3 regions of the Ensifer soli genome follow, and region 1 is predicted to be linked to each of the others. Evidence: predicted binding sites of a transcription regulator. Region 1 holds the regulator's gene; each other region holds the start of a gene.

Region 1 (4,552 bases):
TCTGCATCCATGTCCGATTGATCAGGGCTCTCTTTTCGCCCTTGTCGCCCCGCACCTTCTGGGCGAGGCCGTGAATGCCTTCGTTCTCGCAAATATCGATCCAGCTATAAAGCGTGGTTCTGGTGAGCCGGCGCATATGGCCTGTCCAGTCGTATTTCTGTTCGCCATGAAGCTTGTCGATCTCGGCTTTACGCTCGGCGATGACCTTGGGGTGCGCAACGGCGCCTTTGATGATTTCGTATTTCCAGCCGCGTTCCAGTCGCGCCGCCTCGTCGCCGAGGCGAAGGTTCAAGGAGGCCTCGTCGGCAGTTTGAAGGGTCTTTAAACGGTCTTGGAGGTGCGGTGGAAGGCTGGAAACCTTGACCTGGTCCTGGATGCCGGAGCGGCCGCCGCGACCATGGCATATCTGGACTTCAAGTGCACAATGACGCCAAGTCGACTTTCTACCCTCATAAAATTGCTTGCAGATACGATTGGCTACGCGTCGATGAATACCGCAAGTTTCGCCAAATTCTACGGAAGTGATCCAAACGCTCATTTAAGTATTGCATCCGGTGCAGAACGAATCCCCGCTGCCGCAATAAGTTCACCTGAAAGTCGAACAGATGCGGAGCCGCGTCGCTCCCTCCGCAGGGCTTTCTCGGCTGTTTGCCGGGTTACACCATTTGCGATACACCACTTGTTCAACGAGGTGCCCTGATTGACGAAGCCTGCTCGAACAGCGAGGTAGAGTTCGGAGGAGCCGACAATCGCAAACGTAATTGAGTAACGGATCTCGTGCATTTTGCGCCAAATCAGGTGATATGATTTAGTCAAAATGCACCTAAATGGGTGCACAGTGAATGGACGACTACAACGACCGCATTGTCGCCGGTATCAAAAGAATGATGAAGGAGAGAAAGCGATCTATGAAATCTCTCAGTGCGGACATCGGCCTTCCGTACCGATCGCTTCAAAATTACCTATCGGGCTCAAATAGAATTCCGACAGACGTATATGTAAAAATACTAGAGTTATTGGGCATAGATAATCAGTACATCATGGAAGGTAATTTTGATCTAAAGTATTGGCCGCTTTGGGATAGTCTTTGGTCATCATTGGGGGGGGCTAATTAATCAATACAGATTATAGACCCGATAGTGGCTTTCCAGAAGATATGGAATTTCACAATAAAAAACAGCTTGCCGCAGCTAATTTGGTAAAGAGAATCAATGAGAATTACAATGAATATATGATATCTGATGGAAAAATTTCAACCTCTCGTCATCCAACGGTGCCCGAAATGTTAGAGAGGCAGATGAGGAGATTTAGAAGAGGCGAAGGTCCCCAATAAGGTCCCCCATCCTCTCAAATAGCAGGCTTCATGTGATCGATGGTCCTCAATTACCTGAATGTTTTCAGTAGGATAATATTTACGCTGGAATGGACAAGAATAGCCTTACCAATTGGCGCATTGGTAACTCCTGTTTTCAGCCAAAAAACACTGAAAAATCCACGAAGCGAAGCCGATTTCGTTCCCATTTATCTCTGAATTCCATTCCGGATTATCTTCCGCGCCTCCAGCCGCCACTTCCAAAAAATAATTTACACCCAAGGCTTGTGGAACACAGTGCGAACAGATACGGTCCGTTCTGGGTTTGTTTCGAGATTCTGGGTGATACCGTGCTGACACGCAAACAACAGGAACTGTTGCTTTTCATCCATGAGCGGATGAAGGAATCGGGCGTGCCGCCCTCTTTCGACGAGATGAAAAACGCTCTCGATCTCGCGTCGAAATCCGGAATTCATCGTCTCATCACAGCACTTGAGGAGAGAGGCTTTATCAGGCGGTTGCCGAACAGGGCGCGGGCGCTGGAGGTCATCAAGCTGCCGGAGGCATACACACCGAGCCTCGCCCAGCGGCGCGGCTTCTCGCCGAGCGTGATCGAGGGCAGCCTCGGCAAGCCGGCGGCATCGGCCACGGCCACTGTGAAAGCACCCGTGCGCGATACCGTATCCGTACCCGTCATGGGACGCATTGCGGCAGGAGTGCCGATCTCGGCAATACAGAACAACACTCACGACATTTCCGTGCCCGTCGAGATGATTGGCACCGGCGATCATTACGCGCTGGAAGTGCGCGGTGATTCCATGATCGAGGCCGGCATTCTCGACGGGGATACGGTGATCATCCGCAACGCCTCTTCCGCCAATCCGGGGGAGATCGTCGTCGCTCTTGTCGATGATGAGGAAGCGACGCTGAAACGGTTCAGGCGCAAAGGGGCCTCCATCGCGCTGGAGGCCGCAAATCCCGCTTACGAAACCCGGATTTTCGGTCCCGACCGGGTCAAGATCCAGGGCAAACTCGTCGGTCTCATACGCCGCTACAACTGACCGGCTGCGGATTGGGACGCCGTGCCATCGCCGCGACGACGGGCAGCAAGCTGGCGTTACAGGATCTCAAAGACCCGTTCGCGCGGGCGACAGAGGCGAATGCCCTTTGGGCCGATGACGATCGGTCGCTCGATCAGGGAGGGGTTTTCGAGCATCGCATCGATCAGTTCCCGGTCGCTGAGGCTTTCGTCGTCGAGCCCGAGATCGTGATAGAGCTTTTCCTTCTTGCGCAGAAGCGTACGTGGCAGGGCATCGAGCGCAAGAATGAGGGCGACGAGTTCTTCCCGGCCGGGCGGGGTCTTCTCGTATTCGATCACCGTCGGATCGACCCCGGTCTCCCGGATCAGCTTCAGCACCTTGCGGCAGGTCGCCGATCGCGCATCATAATATATCGTCACTGCCATGGCCGTTCCCCCGTCGAACGTGCGCGCAGATTTGCCCGATTGCAAACCTGTTTCAAGACGGGACGGCATGCAAGCCGTTCGATTTCTAAAGGTTTACCGTTCATCCACAGGATGATGATCCGCCGGCCCAGCGGCGGATGTCCGCGCTCATGCGCGCGCCCTGGCTTTCGGTGAAGAGGGGGCCGAAAGCCTGCAGCCGCGCCGGCTGTCCCTCCGCCTGAACCACGGCGAGCGGGCGCGATTCCGGCGTGTTGCGCGGCACGATCAGGATGCGCGGCCGGCCCGAAAAGGAGTTCAGTTCCGGTGCCAGCCGATAGGCGGCGAAGGCCGGGTCCCTGGACTTGAACCAGCACCGGTTGGCACCGAGGGCGATGCGCTCCATCGTCGTCAGCGCGCCCGTGTCATGCGTCGGCGCAGGCGGCGCGGAGGAAGACTGGCAGCCGGCAAGGCCTGCCGCGAGGGTGACGATCGCGGCGAGGCGGATAAAGACACGCCGGCGAAGCGCAGGCATGGCGGTCAGGGCTGGCATGGGCAGGCTCCCGGTGTCGTCAGGCAGCGACCAAACCCACCGCGGATTCGAACAGGGCGCGCCCGTCCGCGCCGCCATGGGCCGCCTCGATCAGGTTCTCCGGATGGGGCATCATGCCCAGCACATTGCCGGCCGCGTTGATCACGCCGGCGATGTCGTTGATCGAGCCGTTCGGATTGGTGCCTTCGGCGTAGCGGAACACGACCTGCCCCCTGTCCTCGATCGCCCGGAGCGTCGCGTCGTCGGCGAAGTAGTTGCCGTCGTGATGGGCGACGGGGCAGCGGATGACCTGACCGTTCGCATAGCCGCGTGTGAAAGCAGTCGCCGCATTGGCGACTTCAAGGCGGACCTCGCGGCAGACGAATTTCAGCGAGGCGTTGCGCATCAGGGCGCCAGGCAGGAGGCCGGCCTCGAGCAGGATCTGGAAGCCGTTGCAGACGCCGAGCACCCGGACGCCCTTCTCGGCCCTGGCGCGGATCGCGTGCATGACCGGCATCCGCGCGGCGATCGCCCCGCAGCGAAGGTAGTCGCCGTAGGAAAAGCCGCCTGGTATGACGATCAGGTCGACGTCCGGGATCTCTGTTTCGGTTTGCCAGATCGTCACCGGCGCTTTCCCCGAGATTTTCGTCAGGGCCGCGATCATGTCGCGATCGCGGTTCAATCCGGGAAGCTGGACGACGGCTGATTTCATGGCGGAGGCTCGACCTTCAAGAGTGGCCCCGCGCAGTCGATCTGCCATGGGGCGGTTTGCATCGCGGCCACGGTTGAAACCTTGCGGCAGCGGCGTCCTTGCGACCTGACTGCGATGTCGCCGTCAGGCGAGCGAGATGCTGTAGTTCTCGATCACCGTGTTGGCGAGAAGTTTTTCGCACATCGTCTTGATGTTCGCTTCCGCGGCCGCCCGGTCGGCGGAATCGATCTCCAGATCGAAAACCTTGCCCTGGCGGACCTGGCCGATACCGCCGAAGCCGAGCGCGCCGAGCGCGCCCTCGATCGCCTTGCCCTGCGGGTCGAGCACGCCGTTCTTCAGCGTCACCGTTACACGCGCCTTGATCACGCTTGCCGTCTCCGATCTGCTACTTGACCAGCACCGGGCCGGAGCCACGGGGCGGTTCGTTTTCGTTCATGATGCCGAGCCGGCGCGCGACTTCCTGGTAGGCCTCGACGAGGCCGCCGAGGTCCCGGCGGAACCGGTCCTTGTCCATCTTTTCCTTCGTCTCGACATCCCAGAGCCGGCAGCTGTCCG
Region 2 (4,552 bases), on a different contig from region 1:
CAGCCCTTCCGCCAGCCGCGCGGTGACGGCGAGAATGTCGTCCTCGCCGGTGACGGGATCGGCGAGGTGACGCTCGCAGGAGAGATCGGCCGCCGGCAGGCGCGGCGAGATCGGCTCGTCCTCGCGGCCGAGCGCCTGGTCGAGCCGCTTCAACGGCAGCGGACCGAACCGGCGCGCAAGCGGGGCGCGCTCTGCCCGCATCAGTTCGCCGACACGCTTCAGGCCGACCCGGGCGAGGGCCGCGACCGTATCGGCCGGCAGCCGGAGGGCCGCGACCGGCAGGGGCTCCAACACGCGCGCGCCGCCCTCGGGGGCGACGACGGGGCCGCCGCCATAGCGGGCGGCCGCCCAGGCGAGGCCGGGCGTGGCGGCGATGGCGGCACGCCCCTCGATGCCGAGATGGAACAGGCGGGAGAGGAGGTCGTCCAAGAGCGCCTTCTCGCTGCCATGCAGGTGGATGCAGCCGGTGACGTCGAGAGAGAGCCCGTCCGGCGCGTTGCTCGCCACCAGCGGTGTGTAGCGGCCGCACCAGTCGGCAATGCCGTTCAGCAGGGCCTGGTCGGCCGCCGGATCATGGGGCACGACCTCGATGTCCGGCCGGATCGCCCGCGCCTCGGCAAGCGCCTGGCCCGGCCGCAGCCCGGCGGCGCGCGCCGGATGGTCGAGGGCGGCGATGCGCATCGCGGTGCCGTCCTTCTCGGCGAAGACGACCGGCGGATGCTCAGGACGCCCGTCCAAAAGCCAGGACATGCCCCAGCGCCGGCGCGCCAGCCGGTTGGCGGCCAGCCAGGGCAGATGGAGCGAGACGATCCGCTGCGGCCGGGACGGGCCCGGAAACGGCAGGGCGGGCGGGCGAGGCGTCGTGGAAGCGGGGTTCATCGGCATTCCATTCGAGGGCGAAGGTGGGGGGAAAGGCAAGGCGGCTTTTTTCGAGCGTCACGGCGAAGGCCGGCGCGCCGAGGCTTTTGGGCAGGCTTCCGCCTCCGGGCAGGCGCCGGGGTGCCGCCGGAAGGGGAGCGACATGGAGGCGGAACCGGGCGCTGCTCGCCTCCTCAGCGCCGGCCTGGCGCAGCAAGAAGAGCGGCGCGCCGGCATCGCGCGCCTTCAGGTGAAGCCGGCGGCTTTCGGTCAGGCCGCAGGCCTTCGGATTGCCGCGCAGTTCGAGGACGACCGCGGCGAAGACCGGCGCGGCAAGGGCCGCCTCGGCGATGAAGAGGAGATCCTCCACCCTCCCGGCCACGGCGAGAAACAGGGCATGCGTGTCGATGCCGTAGGATTTCAGTCCTGACGGATGCGGCAGTCCCGCCTCGCGCAGGGCGAGGCTTTCGGCAATCCACAGCACGCTCCTTCCGGCCGTGCGTTTCTGGCAGAGGGCGGCGAGGGCAAGGGTAAAACCGGCCGCCGCGCCACTGCCGGCGGTATCGGCGCTGCGGATCTCCGTCAGGCCCTTCAGCGGCAATCCGCCCCCCGTCGCGGCGTCGAAGGCCGGAATATCGAGGGAAAGACGGTCGGTCGGCTGGTTCTCGGTCCAGGACGCCACGATGTCCCGCCCGTCCTGCCCTTCGTCCAGAAGATCCGTTCCCACAGGCGCGTCCCGGTTTTCGATCGCCGCGATGGTCTGCCGTAGCGCATGAAGTTCCGGCCGCTGCACGGCCTTTTTCGCCATGACGGGTCTTCCTCTGTCTTTGTTCGCTTTATGTTCTTATAGATTCCAGAGGTGCCGGGAAGAGTCAACGGCGGAATTCTATGAATTTATTCCTTGTTTATAAGCGCCTGAATTGTTTCCTCGAAATCGGCGGGTGAAATGGCTATATCAGGGGAAAAAGGAGTGGCTTTATGGCCCAGATGGACCAGACCGGGGATTGGCGCGAACGCCACGCCCCGACGATCAGCACGTTCGAATCCCTCGTCATCGAGGCCTATGGCAATCTGCCGGAGGAATTTCGCGCGCTGGCGAACGACCTTTCGATCGAGGTCACTGATTTTCCGACCGACGAGGTGTTCGAGGACATGGCGCTCGAAACGCCGTTCGACCTGCTCGGCCTGTTCGAGGGGCGCGGCATCGGCGAGCGCTTCAGCATGGAGACCGGCCAGCTGCCGAACCGGATCACGCTCTACCGCCGGCCGATCATCGACTACTGGGCCGAAAACGACGAGACGCTCGGCGACATCATCACCCATGTGCTGATCCACGAGATCGGCCACCATTTCGGCCTGTCGGACGAGGACATGGAGCGGATCGAGGCGAGCGCCGACCACGTTTCTCCGTGACGCCTCACTGCTCGGACAGTTTCATGTCCGGATGGTAGTCCTTGCCCTCGACCGTCTTCACCACCGCCTGGCCGCCCTGCATCTGGCCAGTGGCGCTGTTGAAGGCATAGGTCGGGGCGCCGTGCAGGTCCCAGCCATTGTTGAGCGCGGCGGTGACCTTGTGGCAGAACTGGGCGTCGTCGACGCCGGTGAGGAAACGGTAGAGTTTCACGGCATGTCCTTTCGTGCGGCCATCGCCGCCCGGGCGGCGGTCGCGGTCGCCTCCTCGAGATGTAGGCGCTCGACCATCCGTCCGGCAAGGTCGATCACGGCCTTTCCGGCATTTTCCGGCAGCGCGAAGGCGGAAACGATCGCCTGCGCCTCGGCAAGCCTCTGCGGATCGACGCCGAAATGGCGGTTGGCGGGGGCGATCTGGTCCGGATGGATCAGCATCTTGCCGTCGAAGCCCATCTCCGCCCCCTGCCGGCAGTCCGCCTCGAAGCCGTCTTTATCGGTGTGGGCGTTGAAGACGGCGTCGATCGCGTCGAGGCCGCTGCCGCGCGCGGCGAGCAGCACCTGCATCAGCCAGGGCACCAGATAGGTCCGGCCGGGCAGGGGCCGGACGCGCGTCTCCTTGCGCAGGTCGTTGAGGCCGACGACGAGGCAGTCGAGGCCGCCGCCGAAGGTGCGGCCGGCTTCCGCGATGGCGCCGGCATTGAGGACGCCGCGCGGCGTCTCGATCATCGCCCAGAGGCGCAGCGTGTCGCCGAGATCGTTCTCGGCTAGCCAGTCGGCGGCGGCCTGGACCGTGCCCGGGCTTTCCACCTTCGGCAGCAGCACGGCATCAGGCCTGCATTCGGCCATCAGCGCCAGATCGGCGGCGGCGGCCTCCGACCCCATCTCGTTGATGCGGATGATGCGCTCCTGCGGTCCCTTCGGCGTCGACGCGAAATGGGCGGCGAGCGCGGCGCGTGCCTCCCTCTTTCCCTCGATGGCGACCGAATCCTCCAGGTCGTAGATGACGGCGTCGCAGGAAAGCCCGGGCGCCTTGGCGAGCGCGCGCGGATTTATCGCGGGCACGCTCAGGACCGAACGGCGCAGGCGCTGGGGATGGTGGTCGAAGATCCGGCTCATGGCCCTTCTTGCCCGCAATCGCGCCGGCCGGCAAGCGTCCGCCCCTTGCAAGCCGACCCGCGCATCCACATATCGCCTGTGACAGAAAGGGAAGACCATGACCTCCATCCGCTCGTTCCTCATGACCGTCCTCGGCGTGACGATCGCTTTCGCCGCCTTCGTGCTGACGGCCTCGATCGGCCTGGCGCTTGCCGGCATCGCGCTCGTCGTGATGGTCGCCGGCACCGTCGCGGCGCGGCTGTCGCCGGGATCCGCCGCCGCGCCGGCCTATGTGCGCACCCGCGACGGGCGCCGGCCGGCCCGCGTCTGGAACGACGGCCGCGGCACGATCATCGACATGTAAGGCCCTGGCGCCTGGGCGGCCGCCGCACGTTCCGGCGATATTTTTCTTCATTTCGGGGCGAAACTGATCTAAATGCGGGGCAGAAACCCGCTGGATCGAAGGCCGCATCTCCATGGACAAGTTCGTCAAGCTCACGGGCGTCGCCGCCCCCCTGCCGGTCGTCAACATCGACACCGACATGATCATCCCGAAGGACTACCTGAAGACCATTAAGCGCACCGGCCTCGGTACGGGCCTCTTCGCCGAGGCCCGCTACAACGAGGACGGCACGCCGAACCCGGATTTCGTCCTCAACAAGCCCGCCTACCAGAATGCCAGGATCCTAGTCGCCGGCGACAATTTCGGCTGCGGCTCGTCGCGCGAGCATGCGCCCTGGGCGCTGCTCGACTTCGGCATCCGCTGCGTCATCTCGACGAGCTTCGCCGACATCTTCTACAACAACTGCTTCAAGAACGGCATCCTGCCGGTCGTCGTCAGCCCGGAAGACCTGGACAAGCTGATGGACGATGCCGGACGCGGTTCCAATGCCATCATCACCGTCGACCTCGAGGCCCAGGAGATCACCGGGCCGGACGGCGGCCGGATCTCCTTCGAGATCGATGCCTTCAAGCGCCACTGCCTGCTGAACGGCCTCGACGACATCGGCCTGACGCTGGAAAAGGTCGGCAGCATCGACACGTTCGAGAAGGCCAACGCCGCCGCCCGCCCCTGGGCGTGAGGGTGAAACCGTTCCTGCCCGGGCGTTACGAGGCGGTCGCCTTCGGCCTGCTCCTGTCGGGGACGATGTCCTTCATCGTCTCCGGCCTTTCGACGCTGCTCTCCTCG
Region 3 (4,552 bases), on a different contig from region 1:
CCGACGACGTCTGCAAGCCTTTGCGGCCGGAGCCTGTCGGCAAGCGGCCTCGACTTCGCCATCGCCTCCGGCTCGGATGGCGAAAACAGGTCGGTCATCGGAAGAACTGGCGGATGACGCGGCCGTCCCGCTCGATCTCCACCCGCCAGAAGGCCGGATCGTCGTCGACCGCCTTTTCCAGCGTCTCGGACGTTTCGATCGTCGTGCCGTTCACCGAGCGGATGATGTCCTTCGGCGCCAGCCCGATCCGTGCCGCGGGCGAGCCGCGATTGACGGTCGTCACGACGACGCCTACGGAACTCGACGGCATGCGCAGGTCCTCGGCAAGGCGCGGCGACAGGTTGGCGACGACGGCGCCGGCAAAGGGATTGCGTCCCTCGATCAGCCGTTCGTCGGGCGGGGTCGTCTCCGGCGCGCGCGTCAGCGCCAGCGTCACGTCGCGGGTCTTCGCGCCGTCGGCCAGCGTCAGCCGTGCGTCGTGCCCGACGCCGACCGTCGTCAGCCGATAGCCGAGCGCATCCGGATGCTCGACCTCGATGCCGTTGACCGCCGTGATGACCTCGCCCGGGCGAATGCCGGCCTGTTCCGCCGGACCGCCGGGCAGGACGGCGGTGACGAGCGCGCCGCGCGAACGCTTCAGCCCGAGCGCCTCGGCAACTTCGGCGGTCACGGGTTCGAAGCTCGCGCCGATGAAGGGACGGACGAAACCGCCGGCACCATTGGCGGCCGAGGTGACGAAGGCCTTGACCAGGTTGGCGGGAATGGCGAAGCCGACGCCGTTCGAACCGCCGCCGCGCGAGAAGATCGCCGTGTTGATGCCGATCAGTTCGCCCTGCATGTCGATCAGGCCGCCGCCGGAATTGCCGGGATTGATCGCCGCATCGGTCTGGATGAAGAAGCCGAAATCGCCGGACGTCACCTGATTGCGCGCCAGCGCCGAGACGATCCCGCTCGTCACCGTCTGGCCGACGCCGAAGGGATTGCCGATGGCGAGAACGAGGTCGCCGACCTCGACCCGGTCCGAATCGCCGATCGGCATCGCCTCGAACGGCCCGCCGCCCTTGATCTTCAGAACGGCGAGATCGAGCCGGTCATCCTTCAGCACCACGGTCGAGGCAAACTCACGACCGTCGGCGAAGGCGACCTTGATATCGTCCGCACCCTCGATGACGTGATTGTTGGTCACCACCGTCCCGTCCGCGCCGACGACGACGCCGGAGCCGAGCGAGGATTGCTTCTCGCTGCGGTTCGGCATGCGCTGGCCGAAGAACTGCTCGAAGAACGGGTCGTCGCCGAAAAGCGATCGCTGCTGCACCATCCGCTCGGCATAGACGTTGACGACGGAATTGGCGGTCTTCTTCACGAGCGGCGCGAAGGAGAGCTGCATGGCCTCGCGCGAGGGCGGAACCGTGCGTTCGGCGACCTCGCCGGCAGGCGTCGTTACGGCGGCGGTCGCCATGGGATCGAGCGGCGGGCGATCCGTTCCAAAGGAGAAGGCAGCCAGCGCCACAAGCGCGGCGCCGGCCATGGCGATCAGGGGGCGGTAGGGAACGCTCATGCGTGAACGAGCCTCGACATTGTCTCTTCTGGCGATAGTCCGGTGACGGGAGCCGTCATCACTGCAGCGCGGCCATCACCCGGGCGTGCCAGAGATAGGCAACGGACGGCCGAAATCAATAAACCGCCACGATCATCCGCCGCCGGCGGATCCTCAGAACGGAATGTCGTCGTCCATGTCGCGCGAGAAATTGCTGCTGCCGCCGCGACTACCGCCGCTGCCCGAACGCGCCGGCGCCGAGGCCGCCGGCCCGCGCTCGTAATCGTCGCCATAGCCGCCCGACGCGCCGAAATCCTGTCCGCCGCCGCCGCTTCTCATGCCGCCGCCCTCGCCGCGTCCGTCGAGCATCGTCAGCGTCGAATTGAAACCCTGGAGCACGACTTCCGTCGTATAGCGGTCGTTGCCGGTCTGGTCCTGCCACTTGCGCGTCTGGAGCTGGCCCTCGATGTAGAGCTTCGCACCCTTCTTCACATATTGCTCGACGACCTTGCAGAGGCCCTCGTTGAAGACGACGACATTGTGCCATTCTGTCTTCTCGCGGCGTTCGCCGGAATTGCGGTCGCGCCAGGTCTCCGAGGTGGCGATGCGCAGATTGGCGATCGGCCGGCCGTCCTGGGTCCGGCGGATCTCGGGGTCGGCCCCGACATTGCCGATCAGTATCACCTTGTTCACGCTGCCAGCCATGGTCTTCATTCCCGTTTTTCCGGCCCGGAAGGCCGGCAATGTCCATCGATCTGGAGGACTTTAAACGCACCGTCGGCGCCTGACGCCCCGCAGCCGCCGCTCATCCACAACAGTTTTCAATTTTGTTCTTTATATGTTCTACGAAATCGCTAATATCCTGTCAATGCCGCGACGAAGGGACAGGTTTGCTGCATTGCGGCTCGACATCGTTTTGCCGGCCGTTACATAAGGTGCCAGGGCCCTTCACGGGCGGGATTTCAAGAAGCGACAGCCGGATGAGCGAACTGAAGACCATTTCCGTGCGCGGCGCGCGCGAGCACAACCTGAAGGGCATCGACCTCGACCTTCCCCGCAACAGCCTGATCGTCATGACCGGCCTGTCCGGCTCGGGCAAGTCCTCGCTCGCGTTCGACACGATCTATGCCGAGGGGCAGCGGCGCTATGTCGAGAGCCTGTCGGCCTATGCCCGCCAGTTCCTCGAGATGATGCAGAAGCCGGATGTCGACCAGATCGACGGCCTGTCGCCGGCGATCTCGATCGAGCAGAAGACGACCTCGCGCAACCCGCGCTCGACCGTCGGCACCGTTACCGAGATCTACGACTACATGCGCCTGCTCTTTGCCCGCGCCGGCGTGCCCTATTCGCCGGCGACGGGCCTGCCGATCGAGAGCCAGACCGTCAGCCAGATCGTCGACCGCATCCTCGGCTATGACGAGGGTACACGGCTTTACATCCTCGCGCCGCTGGTGCGCGGCCGCAAGGGCGAGTACCGGAAGGAACTCGCCGAGCTGATGAAGAAAGGCTTCCAGCGCGTCAAGGTCGACGGCCAGTTCTACGAAATCGCCGAAGTGCCGGCGCTCGACAAGAAGTACAAGCACGACATCGACGTGGTCGTCGACCGCATCGCGGTCAGGTCCGACCTCGCGCAGCGGCTCGCCGATAGCGTCGAGACCTGCCTGAGGCTCGCCGACGGCCTCGCGATCGCGGAATTTGCCGACAAGCCGCTGCCGGAGGGCGAGACCGCCGCGGGGGGTGCGGCGAACAAGTCGCTGAACGAGACCCATGAGCGGGTGCTGTTTTCGGAGAAATTCGCCTGCCCCGTCTCGGGCTTCACGATCCCCGAGATCGAGCCGCGGCTGTTCTCGTTCAACAATCCCTTCGGCGCCTGCCCGACCTGCGACGGCCTCGGCAGCCAGCAGAAGATCGATGAGGCGCTGATCGTGCCGGAGGCCCAGCGCACGCTACGCGACGGCGCGATCGCGCCCTGGGCGAAATCGACCTCGCCCTATTACAACCAGACGCTGGAGGGCCTTGGAAAAGTCTACGGATTCACGCTGAAGAACCGCTGGAACGAGCTTTCTTCCGCCGCACAGAAGGCGATCCTGCACGGGACCGACGAGAAGATCGAGTTCCACTACAAGGATGGCGCCCGCTCCTACAATGCGACCAAGACGTTCGAGGGCATCGTGCCCAACCTGGAGCGGCGCTGGAAGGAAACGGATTCGGCCTGGGCGCGCGAGGAGATCGAGCGCTACATGTCGTCCGCCCCCTGCCCCGCCTGCAACGGTTTCCGCCTGAAGCCGGAGGCGCTGGCCGTCAAGATCGCCGGCCTGCATATCGGCCAGGTGACCGAGATGTCGATCCGGGTCGCGCGCGACTGGTTCGAGGTTCTGCCGGACAAGATGACTGCGAAGCAGAACGAGATCGCCGTACGCATCCTGAAGGAGATCCGCGACCGGCTGCGCTTCCTCAATGATGTCGGCCTCGACTATCTGAGCCTCGCGCGCAATTCCGGCACGCTGTCCGGCGGCGAGAGCCAGCGCATCCGGCTTGCCTCCCAGATCGGCTCGGGGCTGACGGGGGTTCTCTATGTGCTCGACGAGCCGTCGATCGGCCTGCACCAGCGCGACAATGCGAGGCTGCTCGATACGCTGCGCCATTTGCGCGACATCGGCAACACGGTGATCGTCGTCGAGCATGACGAGGATGCCATCCTGACGGCCGACTATGTCGTCGACATCGGCCCTGCGGCGGGCGTCCATGGCGGCCAGGTGGTGGCGCAAGGCACACCCGCCGAGATCATCGCCCATCCGACGTCGCTGACGGGAAAATATCTTTCCGGTGAACTCTCCGTCGCCGTGCCGCAGGAGCGGCGCAAGCCGAAGAAGAAAAAGGAAATCCTCGTCGTCGGCGCCCGGGCGAACAACCTCAAGAACGTCACCGCCGCGATCCCGCTCGGCGTCTTCACCGCCGTCACCGGCGTTTCCGGCGGCGGCAAGTCGACCTTCCTGATCGAAACGCTCTACAAGG

Evidence for each region. The regulator LexA, encoded in region 1, represses DNA repair genes until DNA is damaged. The targets are predictions, from matches to a motif close to TGTTCNNNNTGTGTTCNG.
Region 2: ACEVQ6_RS10005 (ImuA family protein) is a predicted target of LexA. The motif match lies at 1,687-1,704, and genes of this name have one in related genera.
Region 3: uvrA (excinuclease ABC subunit UvrA) is a predicted target of LexA. The motif match lies at 2,366-2,383, and genes of this name have one in related genera.

What each region holds. Positions count from the first base shown of each region.
Region 1 covers NZ_JBHFEI010000015.1:3,451-8,002, forward strand. The annotation lists gene ACEVQ6_RS19180 (hypothetical protein) at 1-292, opposite strand, end outside; gene ACEVQ6_RS19185 (helix-turn-helix domain-containing protein) at 888-1,115, shown strand; gene lexA (transcriptional repressor LexA) at 1,663-2,373, shown strand; gene arsC (arsenate reductase (glutaredoxin)) at 2,430-2,777, opposite strand; gene ACEVQ6_RS19200 (hypothetical protein) at 2,878-3,288, opposite strand; gene purQ (phosphoribosylformylglycinamidine synthase subunit PurQ) at 3,326-3,997, opposite strand; gene purS (phosphoribosylformylglycinamidine synthase subunit PurS) at 4,121-4,363, opposite strand; gene purC (phosphoribosylaminoimidazolesuccinocarboxamide synthase) at 4,383-4,552, opposite strand, start outside.
Region 2 covers NZ_JBHFEI010000005.1:248,841-253,392, reverse strand. The annotation lists gene ACEVQ6_RS10010 (DUF6504 family protein) at 1-750, opposite strand, end outside; gene ACEVQ6_RS10005 (ImuA family protein) at 722-1,666, opposite strand; gene ACEVQ6_RS10000 (metallopeptidase family protein) at 1,837-2,271, shown strand; gene ACEVQ6_RS09995 (DUF1737 domain-containing protein) at 2,276-2,482, opposite strand; gene ACEVQ6_RS09990 (HpcH/HpaI aldolase/citrate lyase family protein) at 2,479-3,384, opposite strand; gene ACEVQ6_RS09985 (hypothetical protein) at 3,482-3,727, shown strand; gene leuD (3-isopropylmalate dehydratase small subunit) at 3,840-4,445, shown strand; gene ACEVQ6_RS09975 (DUF2798 domain-containing protein) at 4,448-4,552, shown strand, end outside.
Region 3 covers NZ_JBHFEI010000008.1:26,885-31,436, forward strand. The annotation lists gene ACEVQ6_RS13370 (replication-associated recombination protein A) at 1-98, opposite strand, end outside; gene ACEVQ6_RS13375 (DegQ family serine endoprotease) at 95-1,459, opposite strand; gene ACEVQ6_RS13380 (single-stranded DNA-binding protein) at 1,712-2,242, opposite strand; gene uvrA (excinuclease ABC subunit UvrA) at 2,518-4,552, shown strand, end outside.